3 regions of the Vreelandella sp. V005 genome follow, and region 2 is predicted to be linked to each of the others. Evidence: predicted binding sites of a transcription regulator. Region 2 holds the regulator's gene; each other region holds the start of a gene.
The links. The regulator LexA, encoded in region 2, represses DNA repair genes until DNA is damaged. The targets are predictions, from matches to a motif close to TACTGTNTANNTANACAGTA.
Positions count from the first base shown of each region.

Region 1 (6,828 bases), on a different contig from region 2:
CGCCAGCGCGGCGAGTTGGGTATCCATTTTGCCGGGGTGGGCTTAGGCATGATTGTCGCGGCGGTCGCGGTGGAGATGATGCTGCAGCTATCGTTTAGCTGGCAGACCCAGTGGTGGGGCTTTAGCCTGCTGGGAGCCGTGCTGCTCGTGCCTGCCTGGCGCTGGTTGCCGCGTCCGGAAAAACCGGTGGTGGGGGCGAACACGGCGAATACTCAAGCGGAGATGCCGCCTACGCGTACCTTTATGCGCTGGATGCTGGCTGCCTATTTTTGCGCCGGTTACGGCTATGTGATCAGCGCTACTTTTCTTGTCGCGATTGTCGAGCGTGAGCCGCTGCTGGCGGGGATGGGCAACTGGACCTTTGCGCTGGCCGGTTTAGCTGCGGCCCCTGCGGTCATGCTATGGGATCTGGTGGCCCGCCGCGTGGGTTACCTCGGCGCGCTGATCATTGCCATGGGCATTCAGGTCGTCGGCATCGTGCTGCCCGCCATCACAGCCAATGCGGCGATCGTGCTGCTAAGCGCCGTGCTCTACGGCGGCACCTTTTTGGGCTGCGTGAGCCTGGTGCTGACCATGGCGGGGCGGCTCTACCCCTCAAGCCCCGCGCGGTTAATGGGGCAGATGACGCTGGCCTACGGGGCCGCGCAAATCTGCGCCCCGGCGCTCACCGGTATGCTGGCCGAAGCCTCTGGCCATTACGGCGTCGGGCTTTGGCTGGCCGGTGGGTTTGTGACGCTCGGCGCCATCCTGCTGGCCTGTTTACGCCGTGTAGATCAAACCGCCCAACGGCTGGACGCTGCCGCCAAAGCGGCGGTTTATGCTTAGACCCTAGGGGGCGCTTAGACCGAGTGGGCATTGCCCACGAAATCCTTTAGGATGAGTGCCTTTTTTCTGACGGGATACGGGCAATGACCTCTTCTGGGCAACCTCGCACTCAGTGGCTAGGCCGCTGGGGGTTCATGTTGGCGGCCACCGGCTCGGCGGTGGGGCTGGGCAACATCTGGAAATTCCCCTATATCACTGGCGAATTCGGCGGCGGTGCCTTTGTGCTGGTGTATCTGGCCTGTATTTTTGCCGTGGGCGTGCCGGTGATGATGACGGAAATCGCCTTTGGCCGCCGTGGCCGGGGCAGCCCGGTGGACGCCCTGCGCCGCGTGGTCAATGAATCAGGGCGCTCTTCGGTGTGGTCGTTGATCGGCTGGATGGCCATGCTCTGCGGCTTTATGGTGCTGTCTTTTTACGTCGTCGTGGCGGGCTGGTCGTTCGCCTATCTATGGAAAATGCTGACCGGTGGCCTCTCCGGCAGCAGCGTTGACGACATGGCGGCGGTGTTTGGCGCCAATAACGCCAATCCGCTCACGCTCGGTTTTTGGAGTACCTTGGTCACGCTGCTCACCATGCTGATCGTGGGCAAAGGCGTGCAGAAGGGCATCGAGAAGAGCGTTAGCTGGATGATGCCGGGCTTGGTGATCATGCTGGTGGTGCTGATTGGCTTTGGCCTGTTTTCCGGCGGTTTTGGCGCGGCGGTTAACTTTCTGTTCTCCTTCAACGCGGGCAGCCTTTCCAGCGAAGGCCTATTGGCCGCGCTGGGGCACGCCTTCTTTACCCTCTCGCTGGCCTCGGGGGCGATTCTTACCTACGGCAGCTATTTACCCAAAGAGGCATCCATTGGTCGCACCACCGTCAGCGTTGCCGTGGCGGATACGGTCGTGGCCTTGATGGCGGGGTTGGCGATCTTCCCGGTTATTTTTGCCAACGGGATGAACCCCGGCCAAGGCCCAGGCTTGATCTTCATGAGCCTGCCGCTAGCGTTCCAGGCAATGCCGCTGGGCACGCTGTTCGGTATTTTGTTCTTCTTGATGCTCTCCATGGCCGCGCTGACCTCAGCGATTTCCATGGTCGAAGCCACGGTTTCCTGGCTGTGCGATAACAAAGGCCTTTCGCGCCCGGCGGCCGCGTGGGGCACCGGTATCGTGCTGTGGTTGATCAGCACCCTGGCGATGCTGTCCTTCAACCTGGGCGCGGAGTGGACTCTGGCAGACAAAACCTTTTTCGACTGGCTGGATTACCTGACTTCGCGTTGGATGATGCCGCTGGGCGGCCTGGGCATGGTGGTGTTGGCGGGCTTTATATTGAAGAGTGACACCTTTCGCGAAGAGTTGGGGCTCTCACCGCTGCCGTATGCGCTGTGGCTGGCCATGGTGCGCTATGTTAGCCCGCTCGGCATCGTGGTGATTTTCGTCGATGCCCTGGGTATCTATCAGGTCTCGTTTGCCGCCCACTGGCCGTGGCTGCTGGCGATTCTGGTGGTGATGGCAGTGCTAGGGGAAAGCCTAAGCCCGCGGCTGCGCTCTGCGCTTCGCACTGGCTAGGGATTGTTGCTCGCGCTGCTTTGCCTTCTCTTTTTCCTTCGCCTCGGCGGCGGCTACTGCGCCGGGGTGAGTGCCCACTTTCATCAGTTCATCCCAGCGTGTGGTAAAGCGGTTGGAGCGGTGAGCGCAGCGTAGCTGCCAGGCAGCGGATGCATCGGTCATGCCAAAGCTAATGGTGCCTTGCCCCATCTGCTGGTTGATTTGATCGACCGTGGCCATCAAAAACGGATGCCGATCACGGGCCGGGGGATGCAGCAGCGAAAGCTGGTGCTGTTCGGCATCGACCAAATCGAGCAGCATCACGCCAGCCTTCATAAACCGGAAGCGGGGACGGTGAATCTGCTCAAGCCCCTGGCGTACGGCATCGAGAATCACACGCGTATCGTCGCTGGGCGAGTGCAGTGGTATCAGCGCCTGCGGAAAATATTGCGGTTGGTCACGGCGATGGCGGTTGGTCTTAAGAAATATCATTACCGCGCGTGCCAGGCTGCGCTGTTCGCGCAGTTTTTCAGCGCTACGCTGGGCGTGGCGGCGCAGTGCGTTATGCACTTCTGTAAAAGCGCCCGTCATTTGGCCGAACGAGCGCGAGGTCATAATGCGCTGGCGCGGTTGTTCCAGCGCGTTCATTTCCAGGCAGGGAGTGCCGCGCAACTCAAGCGCCGTGCGGGCCAGCACCACCGAGAAGCGCTTACGCAGCCATTTTTCATCGCTTTCACGCAAATCCCAGGCAGTGTTGACACCACCAATGGCCAATCGCTCGGCCAGCCGACGCCCGACGCCCCACACACTGCTCACCGGCGTGTGTTTTAACAGCGCCTCGGTGGTGTGGCCCTGCCCTTGCAATAGGCAAACGCCTTCGTAGCGGGGGTCTTGCTTGGCCAGGTGATTGGCCAGCTTGGCCAGCGTATGGGATGGGGCCAACCCAACACAGACCGGCAGGCCCAGGTGGCGGCGAATACGTTGGCGCAACTGCTTCCCCAGCGCCTCACACTGCTGCGGGGTAAAATCGTCTAAATAGATGAACATTTCATCGATAGAGTAAGGCGCGACCTCTGGGCAGGCGTCACGCAGTAGCTGCGCTAACCGCGAAGACATATCGCCATACAGCTCATAGTTAGACGAGAGCAGGTGTATCTCGCCACGCTGGCGCAGCCCTTCCAGTTTGAAGGCGGGCGTTCCCATGGGAATATCCAGCGCCTTCAACTCGGCGGAACGCGCGATGACGCAACCATCATTATTCGACATCACGCCCACCGGGCGGCCTTCCAGCTTGGGCTGAAACACTCGCTCACAGCTGACATAAAAGTTGTTGGCATCGACCAGGCCAATCATCGTACGTACTCGTGTATCACCGCGCGCACCACGCCCCACAGTTTGCAGTCGCTGCCTTCAAGGGGCAGGGGCGGGTAGTGCGGGTGAGTCGAGCATAGGTGCGGGGTGCCCTGGTAAAGCGAGTAACGTTTAATCAGCACTTCGCCTTCCAGCATCGCGACCAGAATATGCCCCAGCCGCGGCTCAATCCCCCGGTCCACAACGAGAAGATCGCCCTCAAAAATCCCACAGCCCTCCATACTGTCGCCGGTAGCGGTGACATAAAACGTCTGGGTAGGGTGTTTAACCAGCCGCGTATTGAGATCTAGCGTGCACGGCTCGTAATCCTGCGCAGGCGAAGGAAAACCGCTAAAACCAGCGCGGCCCAAAAAAGTTAAATGCGGCAACGGCTGGTCGCTTAACGGCAAAGCGGGGGTAAAGTGAAAAGACTGGCCCGGCATTGTCGGTATCCTGACTCTTAAAAATGTTGTATGAATATACAGTATTTTTCAGAGCGAAGGAAAATGCAAGCGGGCCGCTCGCGAATGACCTTTTGTCTATCGTGATGATTGTCCGTTCGGTCAGTATTTCATGACCAACGCAACATGAAACAGACTCATGCACGACCTGACGCGGATGCGATGAAAGTAGTGGCAGGCTGCGTTATGATAGTTCCCTCGCTTCTTCCATGATGATCCTTTCTCGTTACGAGGTTCCCGCCGATGTTCAGCCGTGATATGACAATTGCCGGATTCGATGATGTGCTGTTTGATGCCATGCAGAAAGAAGTGGCGCGCCAGGAAGCCCACATCGAACTGATTGCTTCTGAAAACTACGCCAGCCCCCGCGTACTGGAAGCCCAGGGCAGCCAGCTGACTAATAAATACGCTGAAGGCTACCCCGGTAAGCGTTACTACGGCGGCTGTGAATTCGTCGATATCGCTGAAAACCTGGCGATCGATTACGCCAAAGAACTGTTCAGCGCTACCTACGTAAACGTTCAGCCGCACTCCGGCTCGCAAGCCAACAGCGCCGTTTTCCAGGCACTGGTTAAGCCAGGCGACACCATTCTAGGCATGAGCCTGGATGCCGGTGGTCACCTGACCCACGGCGCCAAGCCGAGCTTTTCGGGCAAGCACTACAATGCCATCCAGTACGGCCTCAATGACCAAGAGCTGATCGATTACGACCAAGTGGCCCAGCTTGCCCGCGAGCACAAGCCGAAAATGATCATTGCCGGCTTCTCTGCCTATTCACAAATCGTCGATTGGGCGAAGTTCCGTGAGATCGCTGACGAAGTAGGCGCTTACTTACTGGTCGATATGGCCCACGTCTCAGGCCTGGTCGCGGCGGGTGTTTACCCAAGCCCATTGCCCCATGCCCACGTCGTCACCTCTACTACGCACAAAACCCTGCGCGGCCCGCGGAGTGGTGTGATTCTTTCAGCTGAAAACGACGCCGATATCGAGAAAAAACTGCAATCCGCCGTATTCCCTGGCGGCCAGGGCGGCCCGTTGATGCACGTGATCGCGGCCAAAGCAGTGTGCTTCAAAGAAGCCATGTCGCCCGAGTTCAAAACCTACCAGCAGCAGGTAGTGAAAAATGCCCAGGCAATGGCCAAGGTGTTTATCGACCGCGGTTACGACATCGTCTCTGGCGGCACCGAAGACCACCTCTTCCTGCTCTCGCTGATCAAGCAAGGCGTGACCGGTAAAGACGCCGATGCGGCGCTGGGCCGTGCCCACATCACCGTGAACAAGAACGCCGTACCGAACGACCCGCAAAGCCCGTTCGTCACCTCTGGCCTGCGCATCGGCACCCCGGCGGTCACCACACGCGGTTTCGGTGAAGAAGAGTGTACCCAACTGGCTGGCTGGATCTGCGACATTCTCGACGTGCTGGCCAAAGGGGAAGACACCAGCGCGATCGAAGCCCAGGTGCTGGATAAAGTGGCTGAGGTTTGTGCGCGTTTGCCGGTTTATAAATAAGCAACACTTCTTGTAAATAGCTAGCCCGGCGTTCGACAAAGCCGCCGAAGATTACCCTCTTCGGCGGCTTTGTCTGTTATGGCTTGTGCAAATACGAAATGGGCAGCTCCATCTGCTTTGAGCTTGCCATGCCGTATTCGCTAAATCACGCAGGTGTAGAGAAGCATAACCCTGTTCTCCCTACTAGGCAGAGGCGCAGAAAGGCTCGCCCCCCTCACACTGGATAAGGTACCATTGGGCGCATTTTACGCTGGCAAGGAGGCATGGCGATTCATGTGCTCCGTGTGTTAGTAGGAGGTAACTCGTGGGTATCGTTTACCGTGGGGTCAAAGCGCATTATATGAAATTCGCTGTGACCGAACGCTAAACGCTGCCGCTGGTAAGCCAAAGTTAAATAAGAGTAGGGCAAGGGAAATGTCCGGAATAATCCCTGGGCGGTAGCGTGCCTGAAAGGTCTGTACACCTGGAACTAGGGCAATCGTGGCTATTCTGTGTTTAATAGCAGCGGTTTTTAAGAAGCCGGTGCGATTTAGAAGCGCACTACAGCTGCTGCGCAAACGCCTGAGCCACTAAGCTCATTCTCCGAAATGGGAACTCGCAAGAGCTTTGATAAGGCCAGCTTGTTGGGAAACCACCCTATCTACCAAATTTCACTCACGGTACCAACGAGCCTGGCGCTTGTTCACGTGGTGCCTATCATTAAGAAAATGTATCATATCGATTAGTTTACAATTGCAGCATGCACAAATAATTAGCATATTCGCTAAATTGAAGCATGAGGCATATACCTAAAAAGGGCATGGGAAGGCGTCCGGAATATCCCTGGGCGGTAGCGTGCCTTTATTTTGATTATCCTTTACTGGCGAAATAGCATGAATCAGTCTTCTCCTTATGAGCCGCAGCACTCTCCTTCAAATGATGAAATTTCCCTAGTCGATCTCGCTAAAATAATGGTCAGGCGCTGGAAAACCATGGTGCTAGTCTTTCTGGTCGTTGTGCTCGGTGCACTGGCCTATGTGTTGCTAACAGAGCGCGCCTATGAATACGTCTCAATATATCAGGTGGCAGAGGAGGCGCCCGGACGTGCCCTGGAAGCACCAGCTTCCGTGTTGGCCAAGGCTAACAACCTCTATCTTGGACCGGAAACGCGTAAACTA
Region 1 covers NZ_JBQXYA010000001.1:330,124-336,951, reverse strand. Annotated here, with positions in the region: gene ACUN8H_RS01535 (YbfB/YjiJ family MFS transporter) at 1-825, shown strand, start outside; gene ACUN8H_RS01530 (sodium-dependent transporter) at 909-2,372, shown strand; gene ACUN8H_RS01525 (Y-family DNA polymerase) at 2,334-3,704, opposite strand; gene ACUN8H_RS01520 (LexA family protein) at 3,701-4,144, opposite strand; gene glyA (serine hydroxymethyltransferase) at 4,406-5,671, shown strand; gene ACUN8H_RS01510 (Wzz/FepE/Etk N-terminal domain-containing protein) at 6,517-6,828, shown strand, end outside.
Region 1: a site for LexA is predicted at 4,169-4,188, ahead of ACUN8H_RS01520 (LexA family protein). Genes of this name have one in related genera too.

Region 2 (6,828 bases):
GTGTCAAAAGCACTGTAGATGACGTGTGCAGGCATTACCCCGTCTAATGCTGCTGCTAACTGGGTAAAGGGTACAAGATCGCGCTGTTTGATCACGTCTAAGGGGCGATCATCCACCGGCAGTGCGACGTGAGAGTCTGCGGCAACACCGCCATGGCCGGGAAAATGTTTGCCTACAGCGGCCATACCGGCTTCGTGGAGCCCTTGAATAAAAGCGCCACCCAATTGCGCCACATGCTCAGGGTTACGGCTGAAGCTTCGGTCACCAATAACGCTCGATACGCCGCTCTCGACATCGAGCACCGGCGCAAAGCTCAAATCCAAGCCGCAGGCCGCCATTTCCATACCCAGTAGCCAGCCCGCATCTTTTGCCAGCACAAGACCGTCATTCGGGTTCGCGTGATACCACTCGCCAATGCGCGCCATGGCAGGCAAGCGCGTCATTCCCTCCTTAATGCGCTGAACGCGCCCCCCTTCTTGATCAACGGCAAGCAGTAAGTCCGCCCGCACACGGCGAATATCGCTGCATAGCTTGCGAACTTGATAACCATTCTCGACATTGCGCGCAAATAAAATGACGCCCCCTACGCTCGGCTCCCGCAGTAAGCGTTTTTCTGCAGCCGTTAATGTCGGGCCTTCAAGGTCGAGCATGACCGGGCCTAGCGGTTGAGTCATCGTGACAGGTCCATTTAAAAGGGCGATGATTCTAGACGATCGTCTAGCGGAGTCAAAACTGATCAGTCAAACGATTGACGACCGCCGTGCAACCAAACGGGAGTGCCTGGCAGCGCTAATGAAAAGATATACAGCAAATCATTGGTGCGTAAACGAATACAGCCATGAGAAGCAGCAACGCCCATAGGCTGGTCAGAAGGCGTGCTGTGCAGATAAATATAACGCCGCTGGGAATCTACCTGGCCACCGCGGTTAACGCCTTTTTCTAACCCACACAGCCACAGGATACGCGTCAAAATCCAGTCACGCTCGGGATGCGCCTTCGCTAGCGCAGGAGAAAATTCCTCGCCGGTCCAGCGACGACCACGAAATACCGCATTATCAGGCGCCCCCTCGCCGATCGCCGCCCGAATATAGTGCCAGCCATGAGGGGTTTTACCACTACCGTTACGCTCTCCGACACCGGCGACACCTGACGATATGTCACACTCATGCAACACTTTTGGCCCTCGCCAGCAGCGTAACCGCTGTTGAGTGGTATCTATGTCTAACCAAATGTTCTCTATAGGGGGTAGCTCAGCGAGCCTGGGCGTTCGCATATTTTCCTTCTTCAAGCGCTGAGGGCAACGGTGCATTCATGGCGGCAACCACGACCGGGCGCAAGCGTCTCACCAAATCGCGCACGGTCACTTGCTCGTGATAATCCTTTTCGGCGATATCGCGAAGCGCATCGAGCCCTGAAAGCGTAAAAATCACAGTGCCAAGCATAAAGTGTAGTCGCCAAAAGCGCTCAGCGTCAGGCAAGTCGGGTGTGGCTTGTCGCACTAGCTCAGTGAAGCGCGTGAACACATCCCCATACTCCTGCTGAATATGACGCCGAAGATGCCCCTGGGCTTGGCTATAGGCAAGCCCTAACAAGCGCATGAACACCTTTAAGCTATTGCGCTCCGCCGGCACCGCCAGCACGGTATTCGCCATTGTTTCGAGCAGCAATTCAAGCGGAATGACGCCCCCGGCATGCTGGGCTTCCAGCTCATCGAGTGCCGTGTGAAAGCGCTGAGTGAAGGGGTCCAGATAGCGCGAAAAAACAGCCTGGATCAAGGCTTTTTTCGAACCGAAATGGTAATTCACAGCGGCTAAATTGACCCGCGCTTTGCTAGTGATGTTGCGCAGCGAGGTTTCAGCAAAACCACGCTCTGCAAACAGCACTTCCGCAGTGTCGAGTATTCGAGTTACCGTATCAGATTGAGCCATGCTGCTCTCCGGGGAAACGGATGTTTTAAACATCGCAAAATACTATGCCATAACGCAGGTAGGCTCAACGCTTGATTTTCTGATGAAATGTGGCTGTCTAAATAAGTAGAAACTTAGTTTCAAACGATTATTAAAATTTCGCTGAGTTGATATCCACGGATTGACAAGCCATATACTGGACAGAGGAACATACTGTATACTTAACCACTTATCGATTAAGTCGTCATTTAAACAGTCACCGTCTATTCACTATTTTGGAGTCTGGTATGTCGCGTCCGCTAACCGCTCGCCAACAGCACGTTTTTGATTTTATCGTTAAAACCATGGGCGAATTTGGCTACCCTCCGACCCGCGCTGAAATTGCTAAAGCGTTGGGCTTCCGTTCACCCAACGCAGCAGAAGAGCACCTGCGCGCACTCGAGCGCAAAGGCGTTATTCGCATCATCCGCAATACATCCCGCGGTATTCGACTGCCCAACCAAGAGCCCCAAGAGGTAATCGACAACACGCTGATCGAATCACCCACTGCCACCCTTGACCCAGCGCCGACGGGGCTACCAGTGATTGGAGAAGTCGCCGCGGGGAGCCCTATCCTCGCCGCCGAACATATAGACCGCTACTGCCCTCTGCCCGCTGAATACTTCACGCCCAAGGCTGATTACCTGCTGCGCGTGCGTGGGCTATCAATGAAGGACATCGGCATCTTGGAAGGAGATCTACTCGCAGTTCACCGCACCGAGCGAGTGCGCGATGGCCAGATTGTGGTGGCACGCTTAGACGATGAAGTGACCGTCAAACGCTTCCAGCGTCAGGGACATCAGGTCACGCTATTCGCGGAAAATCCCGACTTTGCGCCCATTGAGATCGACCTGCGCTCACAGTCGCTGGACATCGAAGGTGTCGGCGTTGGCGTCATTCGCGGTGGCAGTGGCCAAGCGCTTGGCTAATGTTGGCTAGTAATAGCCGCTACTGCCTATCGATATAACGGTGGTCATTAAACGTGGCCACCCAATGGGGATGATAGACCATCAGAATACTCAGCAGCATACCGGTGATAAACGCCTCCGAAGGCATCAACAAGGGCAAGAACCGTGCATACTCTTGGGCCAAATAGATAGCGTCAGGATCGGTGCCGGCAATGGTGATCAGCAACACGGCTGATAGCCCCGCCACCAGCGTTGCCAATGCCGCGCCAAAAAAGCCGCAGGCAAATAGAAACACCATTAAATTATCCGGCAGACGACGATCTGCCAGCCGCCAAACCGTGCCCGTGATGGCCGCCGGAATGATCCCCGTCACCAGCACATTCGGCCCCAGCAGCATCCACTCATTGCGGCCAATAGCCACCATTGCCACGTTGATAAGTACATTGCTGATCAGCGCTAATGGCGCTTTAAAAACCAGCGTCATCAAAACCGTAAAGACCAGATGTAACGTTAGCCAATCTACCGCTTGAGCGCGTAGTTGCCACATCAGTACCACGGCCAGCGTTGCGCCTAACCATCGGTGCTGAAGCGCCGTATCCTCGATCAACACTTGCCAAGGCCGCCCCCAAAGCGCCCACACCACGACGCTCAGCGAGAGTAGTGAGGTGAGTATCAGCGCCCAGGGCGCCAATACATTTTGCGCAAATGACATAGCGGCCTCTCATCTTATCGGGCGTTAACTAAACACGACGGTCTTGTTGCCATGCACCAGGACGCGAGCCTCCAGATGCCAGCGTAAACCCCGAGCGAGCACGGCCTTTTCAACATCACGGCCGAAACGAACTAAATCGGTCGGCGTGTGGCAGTGGCTCACGCGATGAATATCCTGTTCGATGATCGGGCCCGCATCGAGCTCTTCCGTCACATAGTGGCACGTCGCGCCAATCAGTTTAACCCCACGTTGGTAAGCCTGATGGTAGGGTTTAGCGCCCGCAAAGGAGGGTAAAAAACTATGATGAATATTAATCACTCGGCCTGCATAGCGCGCGCACAAGTCAGGCGGAAGAATTTGCATATAACGCGCCAGCACGACGCAATCAGCCCGGGCGCTATCGATTTCGGCTTGCACTTTGGCAAACGAGGCCTGCTTGTTATCGGCGTCGACGGGCACATGCTGGTAAGGAATGCCGTACCACTCCACCAATGAACGCATATCGTCATGGTTGGAAATAACGCTAACGATATCGCAATCTAGCTCCCCCGCCTGCCAGCGATACAGCAAATCTACCAAGCAGTGAGACTCGCGGGAAACCATCAGGACCACACGGCGACGCTGCTGCGTATCCACCAACGACCACTGCATATTGAACTCATCCGCCACCGGTTCAAAGGCCGTCCGCAGTGCCTCTACCGACATACCTACCGAATCCGCCAGAATTTCGTAACGCATAAAGAAACAGCCCGTTTCTAAATCGGAGTGCTGGCTAGCTTCGGTGATAGACCCGCCTTGTTGAGCAATAAAACTCGATACCCGGGCAACAATACCCACCCGATCAGGGCAGGATACAACTAAACGGTAATAATGAGACATATGAGCGACTCTTGACCTACTTCTAAGGTATTTATGACAACCAATGGCTTGGTCTGCATAGTGTATCGGAAGGACACGGATCATTGTTAGCTGACCCCGCCTTACCGTATAGTTAAGTCACTACTTTTTAGGCTTTTCATAACTGATGCACTCTACACGCGTTCAAATTCGTCCCCGTCGCCGTCCACCGCTGCGCATGTTGCCGCTGGGGGGATGCGGTGAGATTGGCATGAATCTAACGCTCTATGGCTATGACGATCATTGGATTGCCGTCGATTGCGGCATGATGATTCGACAGGATCTTCCTAACTCACCGCTGCAGGTGCCTAACCTCGATACTCCGAAGGCACTCGGCATCGTGCCGAAAGCACTCTTTATTACCCACGGACATGAAGATCACATTGGCGCCGTCGCATGGCTGTGGCCGATGTGGAACTGCCCTATTTATGCCACCCCATTAGCGGCGGGACTGTTACGACTCAAATTCGCTGAACATCAACTGAGCAGTGCGGCGATCCACGTCATCGAACCAGGCGAAGCGCTTGAAAGCGGGCCGTTTACGCTGCGCTATCTGCCGCTGACGCATTCGATACCCGAAAGCTGCGCCATTCTCTTGATGGCCGGCGGCTATCGTGTGTTGCATACCGGTGACTGGAAACTCGATCCTGAACCACTGATTGGTACACCGGTAAGCCCGGCGCAGTTTAGAGCGCTTGCACCGGTCGATTTAGTGGTGGGCGATTCCACCAACGCGCCTATGCCAGGCCATTCCGGCAGTGAAGGCGATGTGGCGAAAGCGCTGATAAAAACGCTTAGCCAATGCCAGGGCCGTGTGGTTGTTTCCTGCTTTGCCAGCAACCTTGCGCGAGTATTGGCGATTGGGCGCGCCGCGCATCAGTGTGGCCGACGCATCAGCTTGATGGGCCGTTCAATGGAGCGAATGGTGAGCGTTGCGCGTGGGCTTGGCTATATGGATGACTTACCGCCACTGGTACCCAATCATGACCTAGGCTATTTGCCTCCGGATGAAGTGATGATCATCGCGACTGGCAGCCAAGGAGAGCCCCGTGCCGCGCTACAGCGCCTTGCACAAGGCCGGCACCCCTTCGTGGATTTGCAGCCAGGCGATAACGTTATCTTTTCAGCCAAAGCCATTCCGGGCAACGAGCGCCCTATTGAACAGCTTAAAAAGCGTTTTACACAGCTGGGCGTGCGGGTTTACGACGAAAACAACCACCCCGAACTGCATGCTACAGGTCATCCTGCGCAGGATGAGTTGGTGAAACTCTATCAATGGGTCAAACCCGCGCACTTGATTCCCGTGCATGGCGAAGCAAGGCATCAGCAGGCACATCAGGCCATTGCCAGCCAATTAGGGATTAGTGCGCCCCTCACGCCCGTTAACGGCGATTTAATTAGTTTCGATAACCAAGGACTGCGCTGCGAGGCACGCTACCCTCAGCCCCCCTGCATCGTCAGCCAAAACAGCGTGGTGCCTCATCCAGGGTTAGAAGTCAAAGATGCCAGCACGGCACGCCGCGGTAGTTTATATCTAGCCCTGCCGGTGACCGCGACCGATACCGGGTGGGCGCGCATTGGCCGATTAATGTTGGATGCCACAGGCGCAAGCCCGCTGGATGAGGATAGCTTTAGCGATTGGCTGGATGAGCAGCTCGCAGAGATTGCGGCTGAGACGCTTGCAGATCTTCGCCACGCCCTGCAGCCGCGCCTGGTACATTGGCTGGCAGAGCATATGCAGCATCTGCCTGATGTACACCTGCAAATTATGGCCGCCGAAATGCCCGAGGCCATCACCCTAGACAATACCGCCCACCGCTAGGGCGGCTGCCTTATTGCGAAGACGTAGAGACGCTGGATCTCAATTCCAGCGCGCTGCGTCCTGCTGGTCGGAGTGACGCTCTTTGACCCAATACTCGCCGTGTGTAGAGTGCTCTTTCTTCCAGAATGGCGCCTGAGTCTTTAAAAAGTCCATAATAAAATCACACGCCTCGAACGCCTCTCGGCGATGGGCGCTGGCCACCAGCACGCGAACGATGGGGTCGCCTGGCGCCAAGTAACCCACACGATGAATGATCCGCACTGCCTGTAGCGACCAGCGCCGCCAGGCCTGCTCACCGATTGCCGTTAGGGAGCGCTCGGTCATCCCCGGATAATGCTCAAGTGTTAACCCGGTGACATCGGGCGTTTCATTGAAATCACGCACCAGCCCGGTAAAACTCACCACCGCGCCAATATCGCTACGCCCGTTTAATACCTCGCTATAGCCATAGTCCATTGAAAAAGGCGCTGCTTGAACCGCCACGTTAATGTCCAACGTTAACCCCCTGTTACGGGTGGAAAGAAAGCCACTTCGTCATCATCG
Region 2 covers NZ_JBQXYA010000011.1:37,998-44,825, forward strand. Annotated here, with positions in the region: gene nagZ (beta-N-acetylhexosaminidase) at 1-674, opposite strand, end outside; gene ACUN8H_RS17695 (L,D-transpeptidase family protein) at 737-1,273, opposite strand; gene ACUN8H_RS17700 (TetR/AcrR family transcriptional regulator) at 1,251-1,928, opposite strand; gene lexA (transcriptional repressor LexA) at 2,195-2,875, shown strand; gene ACUN8H_RS17710 (energy-coupling factor ABC transporter permease) at 2,895-3,566, opposite strand; gene purU (formyltetrahydrofolate deformylase) at 3,591-4,445, opposite strand; gene ACUN8H_RS17720 (ribonuclease J) at 4,675-6,285, shown strand; gene moaE (molybdopterin synthase catalytic subunit MoaE) at 6,325-6,780, opposite strand; gene moaC (cyclic pyranopterin monophosphate synthase MoaC) at 6,783-6,828, opposite strand, start outside.

Region 3 (6,828 bases), on a different contig from region 2:
GCGGCGGGTAGCCGTAGCGCTCAATAAAGTTACCTCGTTCTTCGGGGGTCATCGGACGCGACATCGGTCCAAGCCGAGTCGTACCGGCCATTAGGGCGGTGGGCGCGCTGGCAGAGCCGCTGGCTTGAAATTGCAGCTTAACGTCTGGGTAGCGGGCGGTCAGCGTTTCACCCCAACGCAGCATTAGCCCTGCCATAGTGTCAGAACCGACAGCCCCTAACGTGCCGCTTATCGGCGGTGATTGCGCCCAAGTAAGCGGCGACACCAGCAGCAATAACGCCATCACCCCCCTTCTCAAAGCGCGCTGTAGCGGTAAGAGGGAGCGCTGATAAGGCGAAAGAGTATGCACAGGAGTATTCAAACAAGCGTCCTCTTATGGTTAACTGAATCCATTCACTTGTGTTGCGATGCAGCAACGCTCCTTGGCAATGTGCCTCACTGCAACGTTTACAACAATAAACTGACTAAGCGACTAACTCATGACTCTTCTGGAAACCGATTTGGATGACGTACCGGCCCCGCAAGGGCAGCTGACTTTAAAATTACTGGCTTCCCGCCAAGATACCAATCTTTACGGCGACATACCCGGCGGATGGCTAGTCAATCAAATGGATCAGGCCGCTGAGCTGGCAGCCTGCCGCGAAGCGGGTGGACGAACGGCCACCGTGGCCATCGAGGCCATGGATTTTTTAAGCCCTGTCCGCGTGGGCTCAATGGTAAGTGTTTACACTCAGGTCCAGGAGATCGGACATAGTTCTATCAAAATCGATGTGGAAGTGTGGGTACGTGCGCCCCATGGGCAGCGGATAGAGGAGCGCCAAAAAGTCACTGAGGCGCGTTTCGTCATGGTCGCCTTAGACGATAATGGACGTATAAGAGCTGTTCATAGCGATTAGCCGCAGTTAAGCGATCCCAGCCTAAAATAGCAAAAGGGCGCTAAGTGCGCCCTTTTGCCGTTACTGCCGCTTATTTGCCTAAATGATTAGGCACGTACGTTGTCCCGGTTCTTGAGATAAGCGTATTCGCCGACATCACTAAACGGACGCACGAGTTTCTGAAACGCTGAGTAGGACTCATACACACGACGAGACTCCTCATCGCTATCGACCTGGCGCTGAATGGCTTCCTGGGAAGAGGTATACAGCGCGGCCATCACGTCTTCAGGGAAGGTGCGCAGCTGCACGCCGTGCTCATCGACCAGCGCTTCCAACGCCTGAGCGTTGCGGAAAGCGAATTCACTGATCATGGCAAGGTTAGAGGCACGCGCGGCTTCGCGGATCACGTCCTGAAGGTCTTCGGGCAGCGCGTTCCACGCGTCCAGGTTGATTGTGCCTTCCAGCACAGCCGTTGGCTCGTTCCACGCCGATGTGTAGTAGTAGTCAGCCACCTGATGCAGGCCGAACGCCAAATCGTTATACGGCCCGACCCAGTCCGCGGCATCCAAAGCGCCGGTTTGCAGCGAGGTGAAAATCTCGGATCCTGGCATGTTGACGGTGCTGACGCCGATACCGTTCATGGCTTCACCCGCAAGCCCTGGCAGGCGTAATTTCAGCCCCTGCATATCTTCCAGCGAGTTGATCTCTTTCTTGAACCAGCCAGCCATTTGCGTGCCGGTATTGCCGACGGCGAAGGGCTTGAGGTTGTGGTTGGCGTAGATTTCATCCCACAGTTCCTGACCGCCGCCATTATATAACCAAGCGTTCATTTCGGTGGTGTTCATGCCGAAGGGTACGGCAGTGAAAAACTGCGAGGCAGCGACTTTGCCGCGCCAGTAATAAGACGCAGAGTGACCCATCTCAGCAGTTCCTGCCGCCACGGCGTCAAACACTTCAAGCGCGGGAACCAGCTCACCCGCACCGTGTACGCGAATCTGCATACGCCCATTGGAGAGCTGCTCGACCCGGCGGGCGAAGTCATTCGCGCCAGTGCCCAGAGCGGGGAAGTTTTTTGGCCACGACGTGACCATGTCCCAGGTATAGGTCTCTTGAGCGCGCGCGCTAGAGGTGGTTACAAAGGGGGCAGCAGCGACACCAGCGGCACCTAGGCCAACGGTTTTGAGGAAGTTACGGCGTTGCATGTAAGCAAAACTCCAGAAGTAATCATACTGTTGTTATAGGGCGCTGAGTGCGCCATGTTCGCTTGTTAGTATGCTTTATAGCGAATTTCGCCCGCAAGCCTTCTGATCAATCATCCGATGCGTCTTTCATGCTATTGCCGTGGCGTACCAGCCAATAGCAGCCGCCTAACGCCAATACCGCTATCGATAGCGCACCAATTTGCCACGGATCAATAACCTCCATATCCAGTACCATAAACTTGCGTACTAGCGCCATAATAGCGATTAGCACCACAATTTCGACGTGGATAAAGCCTTTTCCACTGGTCATCGTGCGAATGATTGAGTTATTGAATTCCATGGCAATCAAGACGGTAAGAATCATATCGAATAGCGCTTGAAAGACACGGTAATCGAAGGGATCACGGCTTTGAATAAATAACAGTTGTACCACGTGAATCACCAGATAATACATGGCCACTAGCACGGCTCCGCCGATGGCTAAAGTGAGCACCATCGAAATTAAACGTTCAAAGCGCTGATAGCCGCTCAATGTTTGCCAGCCATTACTCACTTCGGGAAATAGGCGTTTAAAGCGTTGTTTCATAATGCCTCTCAAAGGCGCCTGAGCGCACAAGCAGGGGTAACTAAGTGAAAGGGGAGGCTTGCTTACAGAGGTGTTAGCTTAGCAAAGCCAAGTACCAACCATTTGACCCCTTCGCCTTCAAAGCTCACTTGCACGCGAGCGCGGGCGCCTTCGCCTTCCGCGTTGAGAATGATCCCTTCGCCGAATACTGGATGTTCAACCCCTTGGCCAACGTGCAGGCTAGGCAGATCGCCGCTGCTCTCGACGCTTTGCTGGGCAAAGGAGGTACGTGAGGCGGTCACCGGGCGTGAAATATGCCCGCGCAAGCGCACTTCTTCCAGCAAATGCGGCGGTAGCTCGCGCAAGAAGCGCGAAGGGCGTGGAAACACCTCTTTGCCGTGCAGGCGGCGGGTTTCCGCGTGGGTCAGGTAGAGTTTCTGCATGGCACGAGTAACGCCCACGTAGCAGAGCCGACGCTCCTCTTCGAGCCTGCCAGGTTCCTCGATAGACATCTTGTGCGGAAACAGCCCCTCTTCAACACCAGCAATGAATACTATCGGAAATTCCAGCCCTTTGGCGGAGTGCAGCGTCATCAACTGCACGCTGTCCTCGAACTCTTCGGCTTCATGGTCGCCTGCGTTAAGGGCGGCTTCTGAGAGGAACGCCTCCAACGCCGCCATGCCTTCGCCCGCTTCAGGAGCTTCAAAGACATCGCCCTGAGTGAAGGCGCGGGCAGCGGTGACGAGCTCTTCCAGGTTTTCGACCCGTGCCTGGCCTTTCTCGCCGCGCTCACTTTTGTGGTGCTCTATCAAACCGGTGTGAACAGTAACGTGATCGATAATTTCATGCAGCGCCATACCCGAGGCATCGTTATCGAGCTGCTCGATCAAGTTGGCAAACGTTTGCACCGCATTGGCCGCGCGGCCTTTCAAGGTACCGTCGTTAATCGCATCGTGGAGCGCCTGCCACAGCGGAATGCCTTGCTCACGGGCGCGCAAGCGCACTATCTCTACCGTGCGGGTACCAATACCGCGAGTGGGGACGTTAATGACCCGCTCCAACGAGGCATCGTCATCGCGGTTGAGCATCAGGCGCAGGTAGGCCAGGGCATTCTTGATTTCCAGGCGCTCGTAGAAGCGGTGACCGCCGTAAATACGGTAGGGCATGCCTTGACGAATCAGCGTTTCTTCGAGCAGCCGCGACTGGGCATTGGAGCGGTAGAGAATGGCAATATCGCGGCGGTTAAAGCCTTCGTCGACCTTCTCTTTGATCGTATCGACGATATAGCGCGCTTCTTCCAAGTCGTTAAACCCGGCATAAATCGAGATCGGCTCGCCTTCGATGCCGTCAGTCCACAGGTTTTTGCCCATCCGCTCGCTGTTGTGGCTGATCAGCGTGTTGGCGGCTTCAAGAATCGCGCTGGTAGAGCGATAGTTCTGCTCTAGACGCACGGTATGGGTTTGCGGGAATTCCTGCTCAAAGCGGCTGATATTCTCCACTTTTGCGCCGCGCCAGCCGTAGATCGACTGGTCGTCATCACCGACGGCGGTCATCGGCGTCTGCATGCCGGTGAGCAGTTTTAGCCAGGCGTATTGCAGGGTATTGGTGTCCTGAAACTCATCCACCAGGACGTGTCCAAAGCGCTCTTGGTAGTGCTTCAAAAGCGCTGGGTTATCGCGCAGCAGCTCAAGGCTTCGCAGCAGCAATTCACCGAAATCGACCAAGCCGCCGCGCTCGCAGGTGAGCTGGTAGCGCTCGTAGAGCTCGACCATTTGGCCCATGTAGCCATCGCCATCGACATTGACTTGATGTGGGCGCAAGCCCTCCTCTTTGCAGCCGGAAATAAAATGCTGCACTTGGCGGGGCGGATAGCGTTCGTCGTCGATCGAGTAATCTTTCAACAGCCTCTTGACCAGGCGCAGCTGATCGTCGGAGTCGATAATCTGAAAATGTTGCGGCAGTCGGGCATCTTGCCAGTGGGTACGCAGCAGGCGATGGGCGATGGAGTGAAAGGTGCCCACCCAAACATGACGCATCGAGAGGCTGAGCAGCGCTTCAAGGCGGGTACGCATCTCTTTGGCAGCTTTATTGGTAAATGTAACCGCCAGCAGTGCGTAGGGAGACAGCCCTTCCGCCTGCATCATCCAGGCGATGCGATGGACCAACACGCGAGTCTTGCCGGAGCCTGCGCCTGCGAGCACCAATAGATTGCCTTGGGGGGCGCTCACTGCTTCGCGCTGGGCGGAGTTGAGCTGATCGAGAATCGCCGTGACGTCGTCCATAGTAGCCGCTGCCGGATCAAAAAATAGGCGGCTAGTCTAGCACAGCCAGCGAACTGGCTGTGTATACAGGTATGGCAATCTTCACGCCTGTGCGTCGAGGGCAGGTTTACGCGAGGGCGCTGTGAACCCATCCGTGGGCGCTACTTTTGACATCCCTGTCAAAAGACCCTCGCTTCAACCTGCCCTCGCTCCCGGCCACTGGGAACGTGTAGGTAAAGACTAAGACTCTTCAGGAAAGCGCAGCGTATTAAGGCTCTTTTTAACCGCTTTGAGCTGTTCAGCGAGTTTCGGGCCGCGGGTTTTGGCCACGCCGACAGCGAGTACGTCAATGAGCACCAGATGGGCGATGCGTGAGCTAAGCGGGGTGTAAATCTCAGTGTCCTCGTGAACATCGATATACAGCGGCAGGCTGACCTCTTCAGCAAGCGGCGAGCCGCTGGGGCATAGCCCAATGACGGTAGCGCCTGCTTCACGGGCCAAGCGCACGCTGGCCACCAGCGCTTTAGTGCGGCCGGTTTGTGAAATCGCTACGACGACATCGCCCTCTTTTAAGGTCACCGCCGACATATTCTGCATATGCGGATCGGCGTAGGCAGAGGTGGAAATTTGCAGCCGGAAAAACTTGTGCTGGGCATCGAAAGCCACCGCACCAGACGCACCAAAACCGTAGAATTCCACACGGTTAGCCATTGCCAGTGCATTCACCGCACGCCCTAGGGATTCATTATCCAGCCGGTCTCGCACCGAGAGCAGCGTACCCACTGTAGAGTCAAAGATGCTATGCGAAAACTCAGCAACAGAGTCGCTATCGTTCATGGAAAACTGAGCGAACTGGCTGCCGCTAGCCAGCATTTGCGCTAGCTGTAGCTTGAAATCTTGAAAGCCGTTGCACCCCAGCGCGCGGCAAAAACGCACCACCGTGGGTTCGCTCACGGTGGCTTCGGTGGCCAAATCCACAATACGCATGTGGATGACCTCTTCGGGGTTGCGCAGTACAAACCGCGCCACTTTTTGCTCGGAGCGTCGGAAGTGCTCCATGCGGCGTCTCATCTCATCGAACAGGGCGCGACTCACGTTCAGCTCCTTGGCTCTCAAACTCACACTTGGCTAGTTCTAGCATTTCGACAGTATGCCTGACTGATAGCGCAAATGGGCATGGAAAGCGGTGTAGGGATTAACGTTTAAAGGCCGTTAGCCCCTTTTTTTAAGATTCGTCATCATTTTGTCAAGTAGGTTATAGTAATAAGTGAAGTGCCGCACTGCATCATACAGTCGTCACGGGTGCAGGTGGACGAAGGCATATTCACCTGGAGGAACGTCGATTATGAGAAACGTCGAACGAATCACCTCGGTTAAAAGCGAATTGCTCGATATCTTTATGAGCATGCAAGTGGATGAGCATGCTCAGCGCCAGCGTAGCGCTGCCCAGCGCAGCTTAAGAGCACGCCGCGGTATTGAGTTGCATCGGGAGTTTCAGAAACTATCGCGGGACATCGCCCCCTTGCCCGACGAAGATCGACAAGAGAGCGAATTGCACTGAGATTAGCTGAAATAAGGTTAGTAAGCAGCGGACCAGTGACGGCTTAGCTTAAATAAGCCCAGTCACGAATACGGCAATAACGCCAGCGGGCGCTAAATAGCGCGCGATGATGTTCCATACGCTCTTGCCGGTCGCGGAAAGGCCTAGTTCGGCTTCGACACTGTTGCGCTCTAAGCACCAAGCGGTGAAGAGAATCGCACCTAGCCCGGTTAGCGGCAGCATGATTTTGCTGGTCAGCGTATCAAGCAAATCAAACACCCCCAGCCCAAACATGAGCGGCTCGCTCCATACGTTGAACGATAGCAGCGCTGCAATCCCGAGCAACCAAGCTCCCACACCTGCCACAACCGTTGCCATAACACGG
Region 3 covers NZ_JBQXYA010000006.1:174,538-181,365, forward strand. Annotated here, with positions in the region: gene ACUN8H_RS14460 (PstS family phosphate ABC transporter substrate-binding protein) at 1-283, opposite strand, end outside; gene ACUN8H_RS14465 (acyl-CoA thioesterase) at 480-896, shown strand; gene ACUN8H_RS14470 (TRAP transporter substrate-binding protein) at 983-2,077, opposite strand; gene ACUN8H_RS14475 (phosphate-starvation-inducible PsiE family protein) at 2,184-2,663, opposite strand; gene uvrD (DNA helicase II) at 2,726-4,924, opposite strand; gene hexR (transcriptional regulator HexR) at 5,144-5,998, opposite strand; gene ACUN8H_RS14490 (PA3496 family putative envelope integrity protein) at 6,249-6,464, shown strand; gene ACUN8H_RS14495 (sodium-dependent transporter) at 6,513-6,828, opposite strand, start outside.
Region 3: a site for LexA is predicted at 4,976-4,995, ahead of uvrD (DNA helicase II). Genes of this name have one in related genera too.